Regions from separate parts of the Microbacterium sp. LWH10-1.2 genome, predicted to be linked through region 3. Evidence: predicted binding sites of a transcription regulator. Region 3 holds the regulator's gene; each other region holds the start of a gene.
What was found. Region 3 encodes HrcA, which represses chaperone genes, less so after heat shock. Its sites were predicted from a motif close to TTNGCACTCGNNNNNNNCGAGTGCNAA; they were not measured.

Region 1 (7,086 bases), 1.3 Mb from region 3:
TCTCGTCACTGCGCTCCTCGCTCTACGAGCGAGACGAACGCGCAGGACACGGAGAAGGCCCCGGATGCGAGCATCCGGGGCCTTCTCAGCGATATCAGTTGGTGCGGGTGATGGTGTTGTCCGCGCCGTACTTGTAGATGCCGATCGTGGCGTCCTGCGGGTCGCCGTTCTCGTCGAACTTCACTCCTCCGGAGTAGCCGTCGTAGTCGGCCACCTTGCCGGAGTTGATGATCTTGGCGCAGTCGGCGAAGGTCGTGCACTTCTCACCGTCGCCGGAGCCGCCCGAGACCTCCTGCATCTTCGCCGCGATGTCGGCGCCCTTGGTGGAGCCGGCGGCGAGCGACGCGAGAGCCACGAGCACGACAGCGTCGTACGCCTCACCCGCGTAGGTGAAGTCCTTCACCTCGGCGTTGCCCTCGCCCGTCCAGAAGGTCTGCAGACGCTTCGTGAAGTCGTCGGCGAGCTTGGGGCCGGCCTTGGTGCCCTGGGCGCCCTCGAGCGAGACAGGGATGTCGGTGCCGTAGTCGGACAGGTTTCCGTCGACCATGTAGAACTTGTCGGCCGTGATGCCGGCGTTCACCAGCAGCGGGGCGATCGTCTTGAACTGGTCGAACGAGACGATGGCGACGGCGTCCGGGTTCTGCGCCTTGATGGTCTCGACCTGCGCGTCGAACTGCGCGTCGCCGACGTTGAACGACGCCTCGGCGACGACCTTGCCGCCGGTGCCCTCGAACGTCTTCTTGATGGCGTCGTTGAGGCCGGTGCCGTACGCGTCATTCTGGTAGATGATGCCGAGGGTCTTGTGTCCGTCTTCGGCGATCAGGTTGCCGAGCACCTCGCCCTGCAGCAGGTCGCTGGGGGCGGTGCGGAAGTACAGGCCCTTGTCGTCCCACGTGGTGAAGTCGGGAGAGGTGTTCGAGGCCGAGATCTGGAGGATGCCCGCGGCGACGTTGCCGTCGAGGATGAGCTTCGAGACGCCGGACGCCGCGGCGCCGACGATGGCGGACACGCCTGCACCCTGCAGCTTGGTGATCGAGGTCTCATAGGCCTTCGTGTCGGTGTCGCCTTCGTCCTCGGCAGTGAGGTCGATGGTGATTCCGGCCTTGGCGTCGTTGATCTCCTTGACCGCGAGGCCGACGCCCGACTCCATGGGCGGGCCGAGGAAGGCCAGAGCACCGGTCTGCGGCAGCAGCGACCCGAGCTTGAGAGTGAGGTCGGCGGACGGCTTGTTGCCGCCGTCGCCGGAGTCGGACGGCGTGCTGCTCGCACAGCCCGAGATGACGAGTGCCGACGCGCTGACCAGCGCGACCCCGGCGAGGACCTTCGCTGCGCGCGAGCCCTTCAGTGCGTTCATGTTGCTCCCTTGGATATCTGAGCGTGGAATGCGACCACGATCGGGTGCTCTAACCCTAGAGCGTGGCAGGAGCGCGTAGTGGGTGCTTAGGTTTCGGTGCGTTAACGATCCGACACCGGGTTCCGCCGTCGATGCACCCGAGGTTCAGACGAGTTCTGCAGGGCCGCTTCCACGGCTCCGCCGCCCCGCGAGGAGAAGGTCGGCCACGAACACGCCGATCGCGATCCAGACGAGGATGAAGCCCGCCCAGCGTGCGGGAGGCATCTCCTCATGCAGGAAGGCGACGCCGATCACGAACTGCATGATCGGGGTGATGAACTGGATCATCCCGATGATGGTGAGGTCGATCCGTCGCGTCCCCGCCGCGAACAGCAGCAGCGGCACCGCCGTCGCGACGCCGGCGAAGCCCAGCAGCAGTGCGTGGGGGACGCCGTTCGCCCCCATGGTGATGCCTGCGGGGGTGAAGGCCACCAGGATGAGCTGCACGATCGCGATGGGGATGAGCCAGAAGGACTCGAGGGTCAGACCGCTCACGGCATCCACCGCCGGTCCGATCTTCTTCTTGATGAGTCCGTAGATGCCGAAGGACGCGGTGAGCGAGAGCGCGATCCAGGGGAACTCCCCGTAGGCGACGACGATCACGATCACCGCGACGGCGGCGATGCCGATCGCCGCCCACTGCATCCGGCGGATCCGCTCGTGCAGCACGAAGACGCCCAGCAGCACCGTGGTGATCGGATTGATGAAGTAGCCGAGGCTCGTCTCCACCACCCGGTCGTTCAGGGTGCCGAGGACGAACACCTGCCAGTTCACGTAGATCAGCAGGCCAGCGAGCGCCGTGAGGCCGAGCAGCTTCGGCTGCCGGATGATGACGCCGAAGGCCTTCCATCCGCGTGTGACGGTGAGCAGGATCAGGCAGAAGACGAAAGACAGCAGCACACGCCAGGCGACGACCTCCCACGCGCCCGTGGGCACCAGCAGCAGGAAGTACAGCGGCAGCACTCCCCAGAGCAGGTAGGCGGCGACGGCGTAGACGGCCCCCGCGGTCTGGCCGGTGCGGGCGGGGGCGTCAGGGGTCACCGCACAACCCTATGCCCGTGGGCGGAGGCCGAACGCGTGTTCAGCCGCCACGACCGCGGTTCGGCAGGAATCGGTCGCCGCGTGACTGCTCCGGACATGCAGAAGGGGTTCGGATGCCGAAGCATCCGAACCCCTTCTGCGTTGTGCGCTGGATCAGCGAACGACGACCGCGAGGACGTCGCGAGCCGACAGGACGAGGAACTCGTCTGCGCCGAACTTCACCTCGGTGCCGCCGTACTTGCTGTAGAGCACGCGGTCGCCCACGGCGACGTCGAGCGGGACGCGGTTGCCGTTGTCATCGATGCGGCCGGGGCCCACGGCCACGACCTCGCCCTCCTGGGGCTTCTCCTTGGCGGTGTCGGGGATGACCAGGCCACTCGCGGTGGTCTGCTCGGCCTCGACCTGCTTGATGACGATGCGGTCCTCGAGCGGCTTGATGGAAACCGACACGGTCTACCTCTTCTTTCTTGACGCTGACACGAAAGACTTGTTCGCACTCTCAACCCGAGAGTGCTAATCCAGTCTAAGCGCTCAGCTGGCACTCATGCAATGCGAGTGCCAGCGGGGCACGACCTAAGCTGAACGGGTGGAGATGTCCGAGCTGCGCGCCCTGCTCACCCCCGACGGACTCGAGCTCCTCGACGCCCTCGGGCCGATCGAGTCGACGGGCGAGGTCGCCAGGGCCGTGTCGCGACTGCGCGCTGCGGGCCACTCCCCCGAACTCGTCTCGGCGGTCGTGGGTCAGGCCCACCTGCGCGCCAGGGCACGGGCGAAGTTCGGCGACTTCGCCGAGCGGATGCTGTTCACCCGCGCCGGCCTCGAGCAGGCGACGAGACTGGGGGTCGCCGCACGGCACGCCCAGCGCATCCGCAGCGCCGGCCTGACGAGTGTCGCCGATCTCGGCTGCGGAATCGGCGGCGACGCCCTCGCCTTCGCCGGGGCAGGACTCGAGGTGACGGCCGTCGACGCCGACGAGGTCACAGCCGCGATCGCCGCGTACAACCTCGCGCCGTTCGGATCGGACGTGCGCCACAGCACGGCGGAGGATGCGTACCGGGAGCTGAGCACGGCGACCGCGCCCGCCGCTCGCGCGATCTGGATGGACCCCGCGCGACGCACCTCCGGGCACGCCGAGACCCGCCGCGTCTCGGCCGACGACTACTCACCGTCGCTGGACTGGGCCTTCGACGTGGCATCGCGCACGCCGACCGGCATCAAGCTCGGCCCCGCGCACGATCGCGACAGCCTCCCGGCAAACGCCGAGGCCCAGTGGGTGAGCGCGGACGGCAGCGTCGTGGAGCTCGTGGTCTGGACCGGCGTCCTCGCCAGAGAGGGCGTGCGCAGAGCGGCGCTCCTCATCCGCGGCGAGCGCTCCTACGAGCTCACCGCGGGCGCCGACGCCGAAGACGCGCCGGTGCGCCCGCTCGGCGCCTTCCTGCACGAACCGGACGGAGCCGTCATCCGCGCGCGGCTCATCGGCGACGTCGCCCGCAGCCTGGAGGCGGGGATGCTCGACGAGCGCATCGCATACCTCACCTCGGATGCCGCGCTCACGAGTCCGTTCGTGCAGTCGTTCCGCGTGCGCGAGACGATGCCCGCCAATCCCAAGGCGATCAGTGCGGTGCTCAAGAGGAACGGCATCGGCACCCTGGAGATCAAGAAGCGCGGCATGGACGTCGACCCTGCCGCCTTCCGCAGGAAGCTCGCGTTGAAGGGCGCGGAGTCGGCGACGCTGATCCTCACCCGCATCGGTGACGAGCGTCTGGCGATCCTCGCCGACCGGGTGTCTGCGGCCTAGTCAGCCGGCAGGATCCACCGGCGCCTGGACCTCGATCGGATCCCCCGACTCGGTGTCGATCACCACGAGCGATCCGCCGGTCGGACCCTCGGTGATCGTCAGGTAGGGCATGCCCCAGCCGGTGAACTCCACGGTCAGGGACCACGGCGAGTCATCCGCGTCGCCGGAGCTCAGCCGGATCGGCGCCTGCTTCCCGCCGTTGTCCGGCGCGGCGCATTTCGATGCATCCACGACGTCGACGATCAGGCATCTCTCCATCGAGCCCGTGTCGGTGAAGCGGTCGGCGACCCACACGGATTCTCCGCGGAAGTGTCCGATCAGGGACATCCCCGGCTGGTACCCCTCGTCGATGAGAGCCTGGGCACGCACCTTCTCCTCGCCCTCGAACTGACTGAGCATGGAGTCGTCGTAGTCCCAGCGGTTGATCGCGACCATCACCTCGCCGGCCGTGGTGAGCATGCCCGTGGCGTTCACACTGCTCCCACCCATCGAGCCGCCCTCGTCAGAAGGCACCGAGATCGACGCGTTCAACGGGAACGTGGCGAACTCGTCATCGGTGACGCAGTTGATGGAGGACTGCTCCCCCACATCGAGGGTCAGGCACGACTGCGGCTCCGGCGCGCTCTTGGTCGCGAACCACACGAGGGCGTCTCCATCGCGCGCGACGGCGCGGAGCGAGCCGTCGTCGAACTTCTGCGCCGTGTAGAGCTCCAGCTTGCGCTCCACCTCCTCCGCGCTGAGCGGGATGTCGCTCGCGCGCGGAGAGAACAGCGCCCAACCCGCGCCGAGTCCGATCGCCAACAGGACGGCGGACGCAGCGGCCACGGGCTTCCCGTGCGACCGCAGAGTCCTCCAGATGCCCGGCGCCGCCTCGTCTGCCGCGCTCTCGGTCTCGGTCTCGTCGGCCACGGGCGCCGCTGCGGCGTTCTCCTCGTCGACGACTCCCCGCGTGACGGGAGGCTGCACCTCGCCCGCCCGCATGCCGTCCAGGCGGACTCCGTCCACCGGCCCCGTGTCGCGGACCGCCGTCCGCGCGGAGCGCTCCGCTGCGGGGGCTGCAGCCTCGGGGCGGGCGCTCTCGCGGAGGGCGTGCTCGAGCTCGTGCAGACGCCGAGCCTCGGCATCCGTGAGCGACGCCTCGCGGCCGTACGCCTTGCGCTGGAGCGCACGACGCTCCTCGCCGTCATGATCGTGCGGCATCGGCCCCCCTGATGACATCGATGTCCGGTCGGCGTCGAGCATCCGCTACCCGAACCTCTCGAACTGCAGACCGGCCCACACCAGCCAGCCCAGACTGTACGTCGTCGCCGCGAGGCCGAGCACGAGAGCCCACGTCGCGACGGCTCTGCTCTCGGCCGGACGCCGCAGCGACATGATCGCCGCGATCACGGCCACCACCGCGACCGGGATCACCCAGCCGACGAAGAACGAGGCGCACAGCGAGACGATCGCGGCGAGCAGCGCCCAGGGCGCGAGCCGCGTCTCGTCGACGGACGCGGGCGCAGCCGAGGGCTCCCACCCGTCGTGTTCGTCGTCGTCTTCGAGGTGCGGACCGCTGGCGACGATCGGCTCCACGGTCACCGGCCCGGTGGGCAGCTTCGTGTACGCGTCGCGTCTGGCGCCGGGGAGACGAGCAGACCCCGCCGGCCGCTCGACCTCGCCGCTGGGTCCTTCGATGCGGGCGCGCAGCCCGTCGTCCGGTGTGGTCATGAGCGCTCGGCCACCTGGATCTCCGTGACGGGGAGGGTCGAGTCGGCGCCGAAGGCGAGGGTCGACGGCCGCCGACCGGAGGAGATCAGCTCTGCGGCGAGCGCCGCGATCATGGCGCCGTTGTCGGTGCACAGCGACAGCGGCGGGATGCGCACCGTCACCCCCGCCTTCTCGGCACGGGCGAGCGCGACCTCGCGCAGCCTGCGGTTCGCGATGACGCCCCCGCCGAGCAGCAGTCGCGGGACCCCGAGATCCTCACACGCCGCCAGCGCCTTCGTCACGAGCACGTCCACGACGGCCTCGCGGAAGCTCGCCGCCACATCCGCCACCGGCACCTCGACGCCATCGGCCTCGCAGCGCTCGACCCAGCGGGCGACGGCGGTCTTGAGTCCGGAGAAGGAGAAGTCGTAGCGGTGCTTCGCCAGATCGGACGCCTTGGACAGGCCACGGGGGAAGCGGATGGCGTTCGGGTCGCCGTCGACCGCGGCCCTGTCGATCTCGGGCCCGCCGGGGTAGGGCAGGGAGAGGAGCCTTGCGACCTTGTCGAAGGCCTCGCCCGCGGCGTCGTCCATGGTCTCGCCGAGCAGCTCGACGTCGGTCGTGAGGTCGCGGACGTGCAGGAGCGAGGTGTGCCCGCCCGAGACGAGGAGCGCGATGGTCGGGTACTCCAGCGGCGCGGAGTCCGCCGTGAGGATGTCGGCCGCGATGTGCCCCACCAGGTGGTTGACCGCGTACAGGGGCTTGTCGATCGACACCGCGAGGCCCTTGGCCGCGCCGACGCCGACCATGAGCGCCCCCGCGAGCCCCGGCCCGCTGGTGACCGCCACCGCGTCGAGGTCCTGCAGACGGATGCCGGCCTCGTCGAGAGCCGCGTCGATCGACGGCTGCAGCGCCTCCAGATGAGCGCGCGCGGCCACCTCCGGAACGACGCCGCCGTAGCGGGCGTGCTCGTCCATGCTCGAGGCGATCGTGTTCGAGAGCAGGGTGCGTCCGCGGACGATGCCGATGCCGGTCTCGTCGCAGCTCGTCTCGATGCCGAGCACAAGGGGGGCGGCGGTCATGCGGTCTGCTCCTTCGACGTCGCGGTGCGCCGCGCATCCCACGCGCGCAGGTCGAGGCGCATCACGATCGCATCCACATCGTC
Region 2 (7,086 bases), 650 kb from region 3:
CGGGTCGCCCATGGGGGCGGCGGCCTTCTCGGGCTTGTCGGCGACGACGACCTCGGTGGTGAGGAAGAGGCCGGCGATCGACGCCGCGTTCTGCAGAGCCGAACGCGTGACCTTGGCCGGGTCGATGATGCCCGCTGCGAACATGTCGACGTACTCGCCGGTCGCAGCGTTCAGGCCGTGACCCGAGGCCAGCTCGGCGACCTTGTTCGCGACGACACCCGGCTCGAGACCGGCGTTGAGAGCGATCTGCTTCAGCGGAGCCTCGATCGCGACGCGAACGATGTTCGCACCGGTCGCCTCGTCACCCGTGAGGGTGAGAGCGTCGAGAGCCTTGGTGCCCGACTGGATGAGCGCGACGCCACCACCGGGGACGATGCCCTCCTCGACGGCTGCCTTCGCGTTGCGGACGGCGTCCTCGATGCGGTGCTTGCGCTCCTTGAGCTCGACCTCGGTGGCCGCGCCCGCCTTGATGACGGCGACGCCGCCGGCGAGCTTGGCGAGGCGCTCCTGCAGCTTCTCGCGGTCGTAGTCGCTGTCGGTGTTCTCGATCTCGCGACGGATCTGGGTCACGCGACCCTCGATCTGCTCCGCCTCGCCCGCACCCTCGACGATCGTGGTCTCGTCCTTGGTGACGATGACCTTGCGCGCACGGCCGAGCAGGTCGAGCGTGGCGTTCTCGAGCTTGAGGCCCACCTCTTCGGTGATGACCTGTCCGCCGGTGAGGATCGCGATGTCCTGCAGCTGCGCCTTGCGACGGTCGCCGAAGCCGGGAGCCTTGACGGCGACCGACTTGAAGATGCCCTTGAGCTTGTTCAGCACGAGCGTCGCGAGAGCCTCGCCCTCGACGTCCTCGGCGATGATGACGAGCTCCTTGCCGTCCTGGATCACCTTGTCGACGATGGGCAGGAGGTCCTTGATGTTGGAGACCTTCTGGTTCGCGATGAGGATGTACGGGTCTTCGAAGACAGCCTCCTGGCGCTCCGGGTCCGTCACGAAGTAGGGGTTCAGGTAGCCCTTGTCGAAGCGCATGCCCTCGGTGAGCTCGAGCTCGGTGCCGAAGGTCTGCGACTCCTCGACGGTGACGACACCCTCCTTGCCGACCTTGTCGATCGCCTCGGCGATGAGCTCGCCGATCGCGGGGTCGGCTGCGGAGATGGACGCCGTGGCGGCGATCTGCTCCTTGGACTCGATCTCCTTGGCGCTGCTCAGCAGCTCCTCGGTGATCGCCGCGACGGCCTTCTCGATGCCGCGCTTGAGCGAGATCGGGTCGGCGCCGGCCGCGACGTTGCGCAGGCCTTCGCGGACGAGGGCCTGTGCGAGGACCGTGGCGGTGGTGGTGCCGTCGCCGGCGACGTCATCGGTCTTCTTGGCGACCTCCTTGACGAGCTCCGCACCGATCTTCTCGTACGGGTCGTCCAGCTCGATCTCCTTGGCGATGGACACGCCGTCGTTCGTGATGGTGGGGGCGCCCCACTTCTTCTCGAGCACGACGTTGCGGCCACGCGGGCCGAGGGTCACCTTGACCGCGTCGGCGAGGATGTTGAGGCCGCGCTCGAGGCCGCGGCGGGCCTCCTCATCGAAAGCGATGATCTTTGCCATGAGTTTTGTCGTCCCTCCTGGACGTAGACGTTGGGTTTAGCACTCAGAGTGAGAGAGTGCTAACGCCATTCTGGCACTCGACACCTTCGAGTGCAAGCCGCGAGGAGGGTGCGCCGCCGACCGATCAGGGGGCCGGAGTCTCCTCCGTGGTGGCCGGGGCGGAGGACGAGCGGTCGAGGCCGATGACGACGGTCAGCTGCTTGCCCCCGGTCTCGTTCATGGAGGCGTAGAAGTCGCTCTTCTGCACGTCCGCTCCGCCGATGAGGTTGGCGAGCCCGATGGCCGCGAGCTCGTCCGCGTCGTCGACGTAGTACACGGTCGTCGTGGCGAAGTCCTTGCTGGCGCTCTCGGTGGCGGAGACCTTGTCGGCGGTCCATCCGCTGTCGATGAGCTTCGCCCGGATCTGAGCCTCGAGGCCCTCCTCCGGAGTCGCGTTCAGGATCATCACCGAGTAGGCGGTGTCGACGACACCGGTCTCGACCGGCGTCGGCGTCGACGACGGCACGGCCTCGGGGAAGAGTGTGATGCGGCCCATGACCACGAGCGAGCCGAAGATGCCTGCGATGATCAGCACCAGCGCGGCCACGAACGACCAGAGCAGCACGACCCAGCCGTTCATGCCGGGGGCTTCGGCGCGATGCGCTCCTACACGTCCTGCGGAGTGGGGGACGTCGTCGAATCGGTCACGAGTGGGCTTGGACACCACTCGATGCTAGCGGCACCCGCCTGTGCGTCCGCATCACGACGGCGGCGGCGTCCGAAACCGCGGACTCAGCCGACGAAGCCGGGAGTCCTGGCCGAGCGCTGCAGCGCACGGGACTCCCTGATCCGACGGAGCCTGCCGACGAGCATCGGGTCGTACGCCAGAGCGGCGTCGGAGTCGATCAGCCGACCGAGCAGCTGATAGTAGCGCGCCGAGCTCATGCCGAGCTGCGCGCGGATCACTTCTTCCTTCGCGCCGCTGTGCCGTGGCCACACGGTCTCCAACGCGAGGATCGCACGATCGCGCTCGGTCATCTCTCCCAGCATGAGAACAGGTTAGATCGCCGCGACGCCATCGCCGCCGCGCCACTCCCACCATCGTCCGAGCGGATCAGCCGCGGCCCGCACCCTGCCGTCCAGCGCGACGACGAAACCGCTCCAGGATCCGTCGTCGACGGGGGGCTCCCAGACATCGAGGAGAGCCGGCGGATCGATGGTGATCCATCTGGCCGGGAGCGCGCGGATGGCCTCGACGAGCGCGAGCCTCTGCTCCCGGGGGATGTGCACCAGCACGCCGGGGGTGGTGATGACGAGCGTCGCACCGTCCGGCGCCTCCGCGGCGAGCGCGTCGATCCGCTCCAGGGCGTCACCGGCGATGAGGTGCGGAGGGTCGGATGCGGCGATGTCGAGCGCCGCCGTGACGCGATGCTCGCGCCCCTCCTCCCCCGGCCAGACGAGGCCCTGCAGCCAGCGGCGATCGCGTTCGTCGGACGCGTCGAGGGGCGCGAGGTCGATGCCGGCACGCCACACGACCTCCGGCAGGCGCAGGGGTGGAATCCCACCGTCGATCACGCTCTCCAGCACGACGGCCGACGGGCCGTCCACCGGGTCGAGAGATCGCCGCGGCATCCCTTCTCCGTCGACGAACCGATAGGAGTACCGGTCGGGATACAGGCAGAGCCCTGCCGAGGCGCCGATCTCGAGCAGCGCGATGGGGCCCTCGATCTCGCTGAGCACGGGGAGCAGCGGCGCGAGGCGGAGGGGCTCGTTGGTCTGGAGCCGTCTCGCCGTGCACTCCGCGACGATCTCCTCGGCATGCGCGAGCACGAACCCCCGCCAGGCGCCGTACGCGGTCAGATCCGCGCCGAGCATCCGCGTGACGGCGAAGACCAGCGGCGGCTGGCGACGGTTCTCGGGTATGCGCGACAGCACGTCACGCACCGCCGGGTCGCCGGCGACCCCGAGCGCCCACTCGGCGTAGAGATCGCTCCGACCTGGCGCCTCCTGCTCGGCGAATCGGGCGTAGCGCTCCTGCACGGCATCCGTCATCCGTCCATTCTGTCGCGGCGGACCCCGTTCACAGCCGGACGCGCGAGAATGGAGGCATGGCGTACAGCGTGGACAAGACAGAAGAAGAGTGGCGCGACGAGCTCGGCGCGGATCAGTACGCCGTGCTGCGTGAGGCGGCGACCGAGCGCGCCTGGACCGGCGAGCTGCTGGACGAGAAGCGCGCTGGCCTCTACACGTGCGGTGCGTGCGGTGCGGAGCTGTTCAAGAGCGGCACGAAGTTCGACTCCGGATGCGGGTGGCCGAGCTTCTACGAGTCCATCCGTCCGGAGGCCGTCGAGCTCATCGAGGACACGACGCTCGGCATGGTCCGCACGGAGGTGCGGTGCGCGCACTGCGGCTCGCACCTCGGGCATGTCTTCCCCGACGGGTTCGGAACGCCCACCGGCGACCGCTACTGCATGAACTCGATCGCCCTGAACTTCACCCCGGACGCCGAGTGAGCGCGCTGGAGGCGGTCCGCTCCCGTCAGTCCTGGTCCAAGGTCACCGAGCTCGCGCCCAACCGCGAGGAGCTGCTGCAGCTCGTGGCGGCCGCCGGACGCGTCGCCGACCACTCGTCGCTGCGCCCCTGGCGTCTGATCGAGCTCCGCGGCGCCGACCGCGAGGTGCTGGGTGCGGCGATCGCGAAGGCCGAGGGCGACAAGTCGCCGTCGTCCAAGCCGCTGCGCGCGCCGCTGCTGATCGCCGTGGTCGCCAGCTACCGCAAGAGCGACAAGGTGCCGCGGTGGGAGCAGGAGGCCGTGGCATCCGGTGTGGCCCACACGCTGAGCCTGCTGCTGGACGAGGCGGGGTGGGGCGTCCTGTGGCGCACCGGCCACTACACGCGCTCCAAGGCCGTCGCCAAGGCGCACGGTCTCGGCAAGGACGAGGAGCTGCTCGGCTGGCTCTACGTCGGCGGCAAGCCTGCGGGCAAGCGCCCCGGTCGGCGCAAGCCCGTCGACGCGCGCAAGCTCGTGACGCGGATGCCGAAGAAGAAGGACAAGAAGAAGTAGTCAGCGCGCGCGCCGACGCGGCACGGCCACGACGACCGATCCGACGGCGACGACGACCATCGCCGCGAGCTGCCAGAGAGCGGGACCCGCCTCCACCGGCCAGATCAGATCGATGACGACGGATGCCGTGAGCTGACCGAGCACGGAGCCGAGCCCCATCAGGAGCACCCCGGTGTGCGCGACGATGAAGGCCCCGAGCAGGATGTAGGCGAAGCCGAGGAATCCGCCGAGGTACAGCCACGGCTCGGCGGGCGGCGGCTGCGGCATCCCCCTGACGGCGATGCTGACGCCCGCGGCGAGCGCGAGGGCCACGGTCCCGGCGATGAAGCTCATCAGCGTCGCCGTGATCGGCGACTGCACGCGCTGCGCGAGCCTGCCGTTGGTCGCGGCCTGCCAGGCGATGCCGACCCCTGTCGCGAACGGCAGGAGGAGCATCCACAGCGGCGCGGTGGAGAGGACGTCGCCGGAGAGCGAGATGCCGACGGCGGCGAGGGCCAGCGCCCCTCCGAGGACCCTCCCAGGGGTCACCGCCACGACACCGGCCGGGCCGAATCCGATGCGGTCGAGCACCAGGCCGTGCAGCGTCTGCCCCGCGACGACGCCCACGGTGAAGAGCGAGACGCCGAGGACTCCGGCGGTGATGCCCTGGGTGGAGACGGTGAGCGCGCCGCAGGCGCCACCGAGCAGCATCCAGAACGGGATCGTGCCTCCGCGGACGCCCGTCCACAGCCGCACCGCGCCACGGCGGGCCGACGGGATGCACGGGATCACGACGACGAGCACGAGGAGTCCGACGGAGAACGAGATGAATCCGGCGACGATCCCGTTGTCCACCTCGACGCCGAGCACGCCGTTGACGCGCGCCTGGACGGCCGTCATCACGCCGATCGCGACCGCTCCGCCGAGTGCCAGCGGAGCGGACAGGGAGCGCTTCTCGATCACCTGTCGACCCTACCCGAGCCCGTGTCGGGGGCCGGGTCTACTCTGGCAGCATGTGCGCGAGCTACGGCCTTGACCCCCGGTTCACCGACAGCGACGATCTGCTCGACTCCGCCGAGCAGGCGGTGCTCGACGCTCTGCGCACCTGGGCCGACCGCAACGCCGGCGAGACCGTGCGCCCCACCGGGAGGAACCTCCGCAACCTCAATCCGATCCTCCTCGACGACGCCGGCTCGACGGCCGTCGAACCGGCGTGGTGGGGCTTCCTTGTCGACGGCCAGCCCGCGAGGTTCCCGTCCATCAACACGCGGTCGGAACGGCTCCAGGAGCGCCCCGGCAGCCTCCGCTCGCGCGCGCTCGTTCCGGCGACGGGATGGTACGAGCTCAAGAAGCCCGAACGGGTCTGGCACGAGTTCGGGCTCGACGGCGGCGGGCTCTTCGGCATGGCCGCCGTCACACAGCGCGGTCGCACAGACGACGGCGAGTGGTACACGTGCTACTCGATCGTCATGCGCCCTGCACCCGCGCACCTGGTCGGCATCCACGACCGGATGCCCGTGCTCATCCCCACCGCGTTCGCTCAGGACTGGCTGCGCGCGCAGGGCGACCGCGAGCTCATCGACGAGGCACTGCTGGCGGCGGCATCCCTCGATGAGCGGGTCGTCGCGGTGCCCCGTGCCGACGACAAGGGCACGGACCGGCTCTTCTGACATGGATGCCGCAGAACTGATCGCCCTGGCGTCCGCGCGCGCCGAGGAGCTCCCCGGGTCGGAGCGGGAGAACCCGTTCGGCCCGGAGTGGGACGTGTTCAAGGTCCGCGGCAGGGTGTTCCTGCTGACCCCTCTCGACGGCACGGGACGGGTGACGCTGAAATCTCACCCCGATGATGCGGTGGCCCTGCGGGAGACGTTCGCCGACATCGTCCCGGGCTACCACATGAACAAGAAGCACTGGATCACGCTGCTGCCCGGGCCATCGCTGGAGGCGGATCTCATCCCCGAGCTGGTGACGGAGTCGTACCTCCTCGTGGTCGAGAAGCTGCCGCGAGCGCAGCGTCCGGTCGACCCGGCGATCTTCGGTCGACCGCCCGCCTGACAGTGTCCTTGACCCCTTTTGGGGGTCACGCGTGACCCCCGCGTCACTTTTCACGCCGAACGCGCACCTTCCCTGTAAGGGAGCATCCGGATCCGGTCCCCAGCAGGTCACCCGAGGCCTGCCGAACGGATGCTCCCACTACCAGGGAGGTATCGATGCGGAACGACCGTGTCGACGCGCGGCGAGTGCGCCGCGCCGCGGTGGTGGAGGAGTCGGTGCTGCAGCGCACGCGCGCGGCGCAGTTGCTGGCGAACGATCTGAAGCTCGAGGTGGTGCATACGGGCGCGACGCTCCCGATGTTCATGGCCTGGCTCAAGCGCACGGATCGGACGCGGTGGCCGCATCTGCTCGTGCTGGATCTGCCGACCGACGTCGATCCGCCGCGCGATCTCGACCTCATCGCCGCGCTG
Region 3 (7,086 bases):
CGTGCCGAACCCCAGCCGGGTGAGGAACATCTTCATCTGCTCCGGGGTGGTGTTCTGCGCCTCGTCGAGCACCACGAACGAGTCGTTGAGGGTGCGACCGCGCATGTAGGCGAGCGGAGCGACCTCGATCGTGCCCGTCGCCATCAGACGCGGGACGATCTCCGGGTCCATCATCTCGTTGAGCGCGTCGTACAGCGGTCGCAGATACGGATCGATCTTGTCGTTGAGCGTGCCGGGCAGGAACCCCAGCCGCTCCCCCGCCTCGACGGCAGGACGCGTGAGGATGATGCGGGTGACCTCCTTGCGCTGCAGCGCCTGGACGGCCTTCGCCATCGCGAGGTAGGTCTTGCCGGTACCGGCCGGACCGATGCCGAACACGATCGTGCTCTCGTCGATCGCGTCGACGTACTCCTTCTGGCCGAGCGTCTTCGGACGGATCACCTTGCCGCGGGTGGAGAGGATCGCCTCGCCGAGCACCTCGCTCGGACGCGGACCCCCGTCCTGACGCAGCATCCTGGCGGAGCTCGAGACGTCGCTCGGAGCGAGGTCGTGGCCGCGTCTGGTCATCGTGAGCAGCTCGTCGACGAGACGCGTGGCGTCGGCGACGGCATCGGCATCTCCCGACAGCGTGATCTCGTTGCCGCGGACGAGCACCTGCACCTGCGGATGCTCCTTCTCCAGCATCCGCAGCAGCCGGTCCTGCGGCCCCAGCAGCTGCACCATGGCGACGCCGTCTGCGTAGATCTTCTCGACGGCGCTGCCGCGGTCGGGAGCGGAATCGAAATCGTCAGAAGCCAACGAGCTTGCTCTCCTCGATGTTGCCGAGCACATGGGCGTGCACGTGGAAGACGGACTGGCCGGCGTTCGCGCCGTTGTTGAAGATCAGGCGGTACTCGCCGTTCGCATGCTCCTCCGCGAGCCGCTTCGCCGCGGCGACGATGTCTGCGAGGAGCGCGGGGTCGCCTGCGGCGAGCTCCGTGACGTCGCGGTACTCCTCGGTCTTCGGGATGACGAGGGCGTGCAGCGGCGCCTGCGGGTTGATGTCGCGGATCGCGAAGACCCGATCGGTCTCCAGCAGGATCTCCCCGGGGATGTCGCCGGTGAGGATGCGGGTGAAGATCGAGGGCTCGCTCATGCTCTCAGTCTACTGAGGGGACGCTCACCAGCGGCCGAGCGCCACCGACAGCACCGCGATCGCGGCCGGACCGGCCGTCGAGGTGCGCAGCACCGTGTCGCCGAGCAGCACGCGCTCGGCGCCCGCTGCGGTGAGGCGGTCCAGCTCCTCGGGAGCGATCCCGCCCTCGGGGCCGACGACGAGGATCAGGTCGCGACCGTCCGGTTCCCGCTCGGAGAGCCTGATGGTCGCCGTCGGGTCGAGCAGGAGCATCCGCGCGTCCCCCGCGCGCTGCGCGAGCTGTCCCGTCGTGAGAGGCTCCGAGACCTCGGGGATCCAGGGCCGATGCGCCTGCTTCGCGGCCTCGCGCACGATCGTCGCCCAGCGCTCGCGCCCCTTGACGGCCTTGGGCCCGTCCCAGCGCGAGACGCTGCGGCTCGCCTGCCACGGGACGATCTCGTCGACGCCGAGCTCGCAGGCCGCCTGGACGGCGAGCTCATCGCGATCGCCCTTGGCCAGCGCCTGAACGAGGACGATGCGGGGCGTCGGCGCGTCGTGGACCGCACGGTCGGACACGCGCACGTCCACCCGGGTCGGAGAGACCTCCTCGGCGACACCGGTGAGCCAGACGCCTGCACCGTCGCCGATCGTCACGGATTCGCCCACACGCAGTCTGCGGACGACCGCCGCGTGCTTCGCCTCTGCACCGGTGAGCGACACGAGGTCGCCGACCGCGGCATCGGTCGACGTCTCGACCAGAAAGTGCAGCGCCATGGCTCAGTGCGAGCGGAAGCGGTCGCGGAGCTTGGAGAACAGCCCCTGCTGGAACTGCGCGAGCTGCGGTCCCGGCGACTTCGCCTTCTTCGCGAAGTCCTCGATGAGCGCGCGCTGCGCGGAGTCGAGCTTGGTGGGCGTGACCACCTGCACGCCGACCCTGAGGTCACCACGCTGGGATCCCCGCAGCGGGGTGATGCCACGGCCCTTGATCGTCAGGACGTCACCCGACTGGATGCCGGAGCGGATCTCCAGGTCGACCTCGCCGTCGAGCCCCTGGATCTTCGTGTCCGTTCCGAGGATCGCGTCGGTCATCGATACCTCGAGCGTGGCGAGGAGGTCGTCGCCGTCACGGCTGAACGCCGCGTGCGGGCTCACCGTGACCTCGACGTACAGATCGCCGTTGGGGCCACCGGCCTTGCCCACCTCGCCGGAGCCCGGCAGCTGCAGTCGCAGCCCGGTCTCCACACCGGCGGGGATGTCGAGGGACACCGTACGACGCGACCGCACGCGCCCCTGACCAGCGCAGGTTCCGCACGGGTACGGGATCGTCGTGCCGTAGCCCTCGCAGGTGCCGCACGGCTGCGAGGTGATGACGTTGCCGAGAAGGCTGCGGACCTGACGCTGCACGTGGCCGGAGCCGCCGCAGATGTCGCAGGTGACGGGCGACGTGCCCTCCTGGCAGCAGGATCCCTGACACGTCTCGCACAGCACCGCCGTGTCGACCTCGATGTCGCGGTGCGCGCCGAACACCACGTCGCCGAGCTCGAGGGTCACACGCACGAGCGCGTCCTGGCCGCGCTCGCGCCGTGACCGCGGACGCGCGCCGCGCCCGCCGCCCTGCGCGGCGCCGAAGAAGGTCTCGAAGATGTCGCCGAAGCCTCCGAACCCGCCGAAGTTTCCTGCGGCGCCGTCTCCGCCGCCCATGTCGTACCGGCGTCGCGACTCGTCGTCGCTGAGCACGTCGTACGCGTGCGTGACGAGCTTGAAGCGCTCCGCCGCCTCCTCGCCCGGGTTCACATCCGGGTGCAGCTGACGCGCGAGGCGTCGGTACGCCTTCTTGATCTCGTCGGTGGACGCCTCTCGGGATACCCCGAGAACCTCATAGTGATCCGCCACGATGGCCCTTCTCCGTGTGTGTTCGTTCGGCGGCCGCCTCAGCGGCTCGCCTCGTCTTCGTCGAGCATCCGCGACAGGTAGCGGGCCACGGCCCGCGCCGCCGCGAGGTTGCTCGGATAGTCCATGCGGGTCGGGCCCATGACGCCGACGCGCGCGGTGCCGCTCGGTGCGGCGTAGTTGCTGGCGACGATCGACGCCTCGCCGAGACCGAACGGAGCGTTCTCCGTGCCGATGCTCGCGGCGAGCCCGTGCACGTCGGTCTCCATCTCGCTCATCAGCCGCAGCAGCGTCACCTGCTCCTCGATCGCCTCGAGGAGAGGATGGATGCTGCCGCGGAAGTCCTGTTCGCGCCGGGCCAGAGTCGCGGCCCCCGCCATGACGAGGCGCTCCTGGCGGAACTCGCCCAGCTCGTCGATGATGACGGTCGCGAGGGCGCGCAGCGCGGCATCCGTCGTCGTGTCATCGGCGAGCAGGGTCTGCAGGCGCTCAGCGGCGTCGCTCACCGCACGGCCCGTGATCAGCGCGGACAGCCGCGCCCGCAGCACCGCCACATCGGCCTCGTCGAGCTCGATCGGGAGCGGGGTCATGCGCTGTGAGACGCCGCCGGCGTCGGTGACGAGCACGACGAGCATCCGGCTCGGCGCGAGCGCGACGAGCTCCAGGTGGGTCAGATGCGCCCGGGCGAACGACGGGTACTGCGCCAGGGCGACCTGCCCCGTGAGCTGCGTGAGCACACGGACGGTGCGCGCCATCAGGTCGTCGAGATCGGCGGGGTCGGCGAGGAAGGACTCGATCGCGCTGCGCTGAGCCACGGTGAGCGGCCGCAGCTGAGCCAGGTGGTTCACGAAGACGCGATACCCCTTGTCGGTCGGCACGCGCCCCGAGGAGGTGTGCGGAGCGGCGATCAGCTCCTCGTCCTCGAGCAGCGCCATGTCGTTGCGGATGGTCGCCGCGGAGACGCCGAAGGAGTACCGGTCGACGATCGTGCGGCTGCCGACGGGTTCGTGCGTCTCGACGTAGTCCTGCACGATCGCGCGCAGCACCTGCAGGCCTCGCTCTGTGACCATCTCACCCTCCCGCCTGGCACTCGGACCGATAGAGTGCCAATCCTATCGCGTGCGCCCTAGGATGGCGCTCATGACCACGCCGTCCACCGCTTCCGTCAGCACCGGGGTCCTCCGAGGAACCGTCGAGGACGGCGTCCGTCGCTTCCTCGGCATCCCGTATGCCGCGCCGCCGTTCGGGGACAACCGGTTCCGCGAGCCGCAGCCCGCTCCCGCCTGGACGGGCGAGCGCGACGCCACGTCCTTCGGCCCCACGTCTCCCCAGCTCCCCTACTCCGGCGCGACCGGCGAGCTGCTGGGTTCGGTGCGCATCGACGGCGAAGACATCCTCACCGTCAACGTCTGGTCCCCGGTCGACGCCTCGGACGCGCCCGTGCTGCTGTGGATCCACGGCGGCGCCCTCGAACGCGGCACCGCCGCGCTCTCGATCTACGACGGCACGGGATTCGCACGCGCCGGCATCGTCTTCGCCTCGATCAACTACCGCCTGGGCTCGGAGGGCTTCTCCGTGCTCGAGGACGCACCGCGCAACCTCGGCCTGCGCGACGCCGCGGCCGCCCTCGACTGGGTCCACCGCGAGATCGCGGCGTTCGGCGGCGATCCCGCGCGCATCACGGTGATGGGCGAGTCGGCGGGCGGCGCGATCGTCGCCGGTCTCCTGGCCCGTCCGAAGTCGCGTGCGCTGATCGCTCAGGCGATCATCGAGTCCGGTCCTCTGGAGGCGCAGACACCGGAGAAGGCCGGGCGCGTCACCGCGCAGCTGGCGAAGCGGCTCGGCATCCGCGCCGATCGGGAGTCCTTCGCCGGCGTCGACCCCGATCAGCTCCTGCAGGCCCGCCGCGAGCAGTCGGCAGGCTCCTCTCCCCTCGCGGGCGCGCCGGGATTCCAGTTCTCGATCGACCCCGACAGCCTCCCCCGGTCTCCCCACGAGGTGCTCGGCGAGATCGACACCCCGCTGCTCATCGGCAGCAACACCGACGAGTACCGGCTGTGGTTCCCCCCGGAGGCGCTCGCCGGCATCAGCAGGGCGAAGCTGCTGATCGCGCGTCTCGCGCTGCGCATCCCCGGCCGTGCGGTGGCCGCGTACCGCGCCGACTTCCCTTCGGCGTCGACCGGGGAGATCTTCGGACAGCTCGCGACCGACGTCATGCTCCGCGCTCCGCTCAGTCGTGTCGCGAGAGCACGCCCCGCGAACACCCACGTCTACGAGTTCGCCTGGCCCAGCCCCGTGCGCGACCTCCGGGCCGCGCATGCGCTCGAGCTCGGGTTCGTGTTCGACCGGCTCGACGACCCCGAGACGCAGCGCATGGCGGGGACCGACGCTCCGCGCGAGCTCGCCGCCGACATGCACCGCGCGTGGGTCTCCTTCGTCACCACTGGCGACCCCGGATGGCCCGCTTTCGGCTCCGAGCGCAGGACGCGCCTGTTCGATGCCGTGACCACCACGGTTCCCCAGCGACGCACGATCGGCATGGATCTGCTCCCTAGTCGGTGAGCTCCCGCACGACCGCATCGGCCAGCAGCCGGCCGCGGAGCGTCAGACGAACGCGGCCGCGAACGGCGGAGGCCGGATCCACCAGACCGTCGGCGATCAGGCCGGCGACGCGGGCTCCGTTCCCTGCGGGGAGGTCCGCCACGGCGATGCCCTCGGCGAGACGACTCAGCAGCAGCACCCGCTCCAGCATCCGCGACGCCTCATCCGGGCGCTCGGTTCCGGCAGCCGGGGACTCGGATGCCGCGAGCCGCTGCGCGTATGCGGCCGGATGCTTCACGTTCCACCAGCGCAGACCCGCGACGTGACTGTGCGCCCCGGGGCCGAAGCCCCACCAGTCGCTCCCCCGCCAATACGCGAGGTTGTGACGCGAACGCTGATCCGCGGAGCGCGCCCAGTTGCTGACCTCGTACCACTCGAAACCGGCGGCGGCGAGCCGCGAGTCGGCGAGCTCGTACATGTCTGCCTGGAGATCGTCATCGGGTGACGGCACCTCGCCGCGGCGGATCTGCCTGGCCAGCTTCGTGCCGTCCTCGATGATCAGCGCGTACGCGGAGATGTGGTCCGACTCGAGGTCGAGCGCGGCGTCGAGAGAGGCTTCCCAATCGGCCAGGGACTCCCCCGGCGCACCGTAGATGAGGTCGACACTGACCGCGAGACCGGCGCCCTTCGCCGCCTCGACGGCGGTGCGGACGTTCTCCGGCCGGTGCGTGCGATCCAGCGCAGCGAGCACGTGCGGCACGGCGGACTGCATGCCGATGGAGAGCCTGGTGACCCCGGCATCGGCGAGAGTCCTGGCGACCTCGGGGGTCACCGTGTCGGGGTTCGCCTCGACCGTCACCTCCGCGCCATCGGCGAGCCCGAAGGCCGACACCGCCGCATCCAGCATCCGCGCGAGGTCGCCCGCGGGCAGCAGCGTGGGCGTGCCGCCTCCGAAGAACACCGTGTCCATCGGCCGGAGCGCTCCGGCGTCCGACAGCACACGACGGGCGAGGGAGATCTCCGCGGCGAGGGTGTCGGCGTAGTCCTCCTGCTTCGCGCCGCGCAGCTCGCCCGAGGTGTAGGTGTTGAAGTCGCAGTACCCGCACCGCACACGGCAGAACGGGATGTGCAGGTACGCCGAGAACGGCACGGAGGGATCGACGGAGAGATCGGCGGGGAGCCCGCCGTCCGCCGGGGCCGGATCGCCGAGGGGAAGAGGACCCGCCATCAGACGGGGGTCGCGTAGAGCGGGGAGATCGCCCGCAGGTACCGGGCGAACAGCTCTTTCCTGCGCCGCTTCACGAGCGCGGGAACCATCCGGTACAGCATCGCGTTCGGCGCGTCGAAGGCGCGGACGGTGAACCACACCTCGTCGTTGTCCTCGCGCCAGTCGATGTCGAACGACTCCTCGCCGCTCACGACCGACCCTCCGACCGTGCCGAGCACGAAGCCGATGCGGCGCTTCTCCTCCGTCACGGAGATCACCCGCAGTTCGGCATCGGCGCTCATGCCTGCCACATGGCCGTGCAGCTTCAGGGTCA

Region 1: the regulator HrcA is predicted to act here: its motif matches at 2,970-2,996, upstream of groES (co-chaperone GroES).
Region 2: the regulator HrcA is predicted to act here: its motif matches at 1,636-1,662, upstream of groL (chaperonin GroEL).

Annotation. Positions count from the first base shown of each region.
Region 1 covers NZ_CP151638.1:2,499,462-2,506,547, forward strand. Annotated here, with positions in the region: gene MRBLWH10_RS11895 (ABC transporter substrate-binding protein) at 95-1,354, opposite strand; gene rarD (EamA family transporter RarD) at 1,499-2,434, opposite strand; gene groES (co-chaperone GroES) at 2,588-2,884, opposite strand; gene MRBLWH10_RS11910 (class I SAM-dependent methyltransferase) at 3,021-4,232, shown strand; gene MRBLWH10_RS11915 (hypothetical protein) at 4,233-5,432, opposite strand; gene MRBLWH10_RS11920 (hypothetical protein) at 5,478-5,942, opposite strand; gene tsaD (tRNA (adenosine(37)-N6)-threonylcarbamoyltransferase complex transferase subunit TsaD) at 5,939-7,003, opposite strand; gene rimI (ribosomal protein S18-alanine N-acetyltransferase) at 7,000-7,086, opposite strand, start outside.
Region 2 covers NZ_CP151638.1:588,291-595,376, reverse strand. Annotated here, with positions in the region: gene groL (chaperonin GroEL) at 1-1,599, opposite strand, end outside; gene MRBLWH10_RS02790 (LytR C-terminal domain-containing protein) at 1,724-2,302, opposite strand; gene MRBLWH10_RS02785 (DUF3263 domain-containing protein) at 2,371-2,628, opposite strand; gene MRBLWH10_RS02780 (DUF2332 domain-containing protein) at 2,638-3,630, opposite strand; gene msrB (peptide-methionine (R)-S-oxide reductase MsrB) at 3,687-4,091, shown strand; gene MRBLWH10_RS02770 (nitroreductase family protein) at 4,088-4,642, shown strand; gene MRBLWH10_RS02765 (DMT family transporter) at 4,643-5,554, opposite strand; gene MRBLWH10_RS02760 (SOS response-associated peptidase family protein) at 5,635-6,291, shown strand; gene MRBLWH10_RS02755 (MmcQ/YjbR family DNA-binding protein) at 6,293-6,676, shown strand; gene MRBLWH10_RS02750 (hypothetical protein) at 6,832-7,086, shown strand, end outside.
Region 3 covers NZ_CP151638.1:1,240,490-1,247,575, reverse strand. Annotated here, with positions in the region: gene MRBLWH10_RS05905 (PhoH family protein) at 1-723, opposite strand, end outside; gene MRBLWH10_RS05900 (HIT domain-containing protein) at 788-1,135, opposite strand; gene MRBLWH10_RS05895 (16S rRNA (uracil(1498)-N(3))-methyltransferase) at 1,160-1,888, opposite strand; gene dnaJ (molecular chaperone DnaJ) at 1,892-3,007, opposite strand; gene hrcA (heat-inducible transcriptional repressor HrcA) at 3,046-4,074, opposite strand; gene MRBLWH10_RS05880 (carboxylesterase family protein) at 4,145-5,566, shown strand; gene hemW (radical SAM family heme chaperone HemW) at 5,556-6,773, opposite strand; gene MRBLWH10_RS05870 (DUF1990 family protein) at 6,773-7,086, opposite strand, start outside.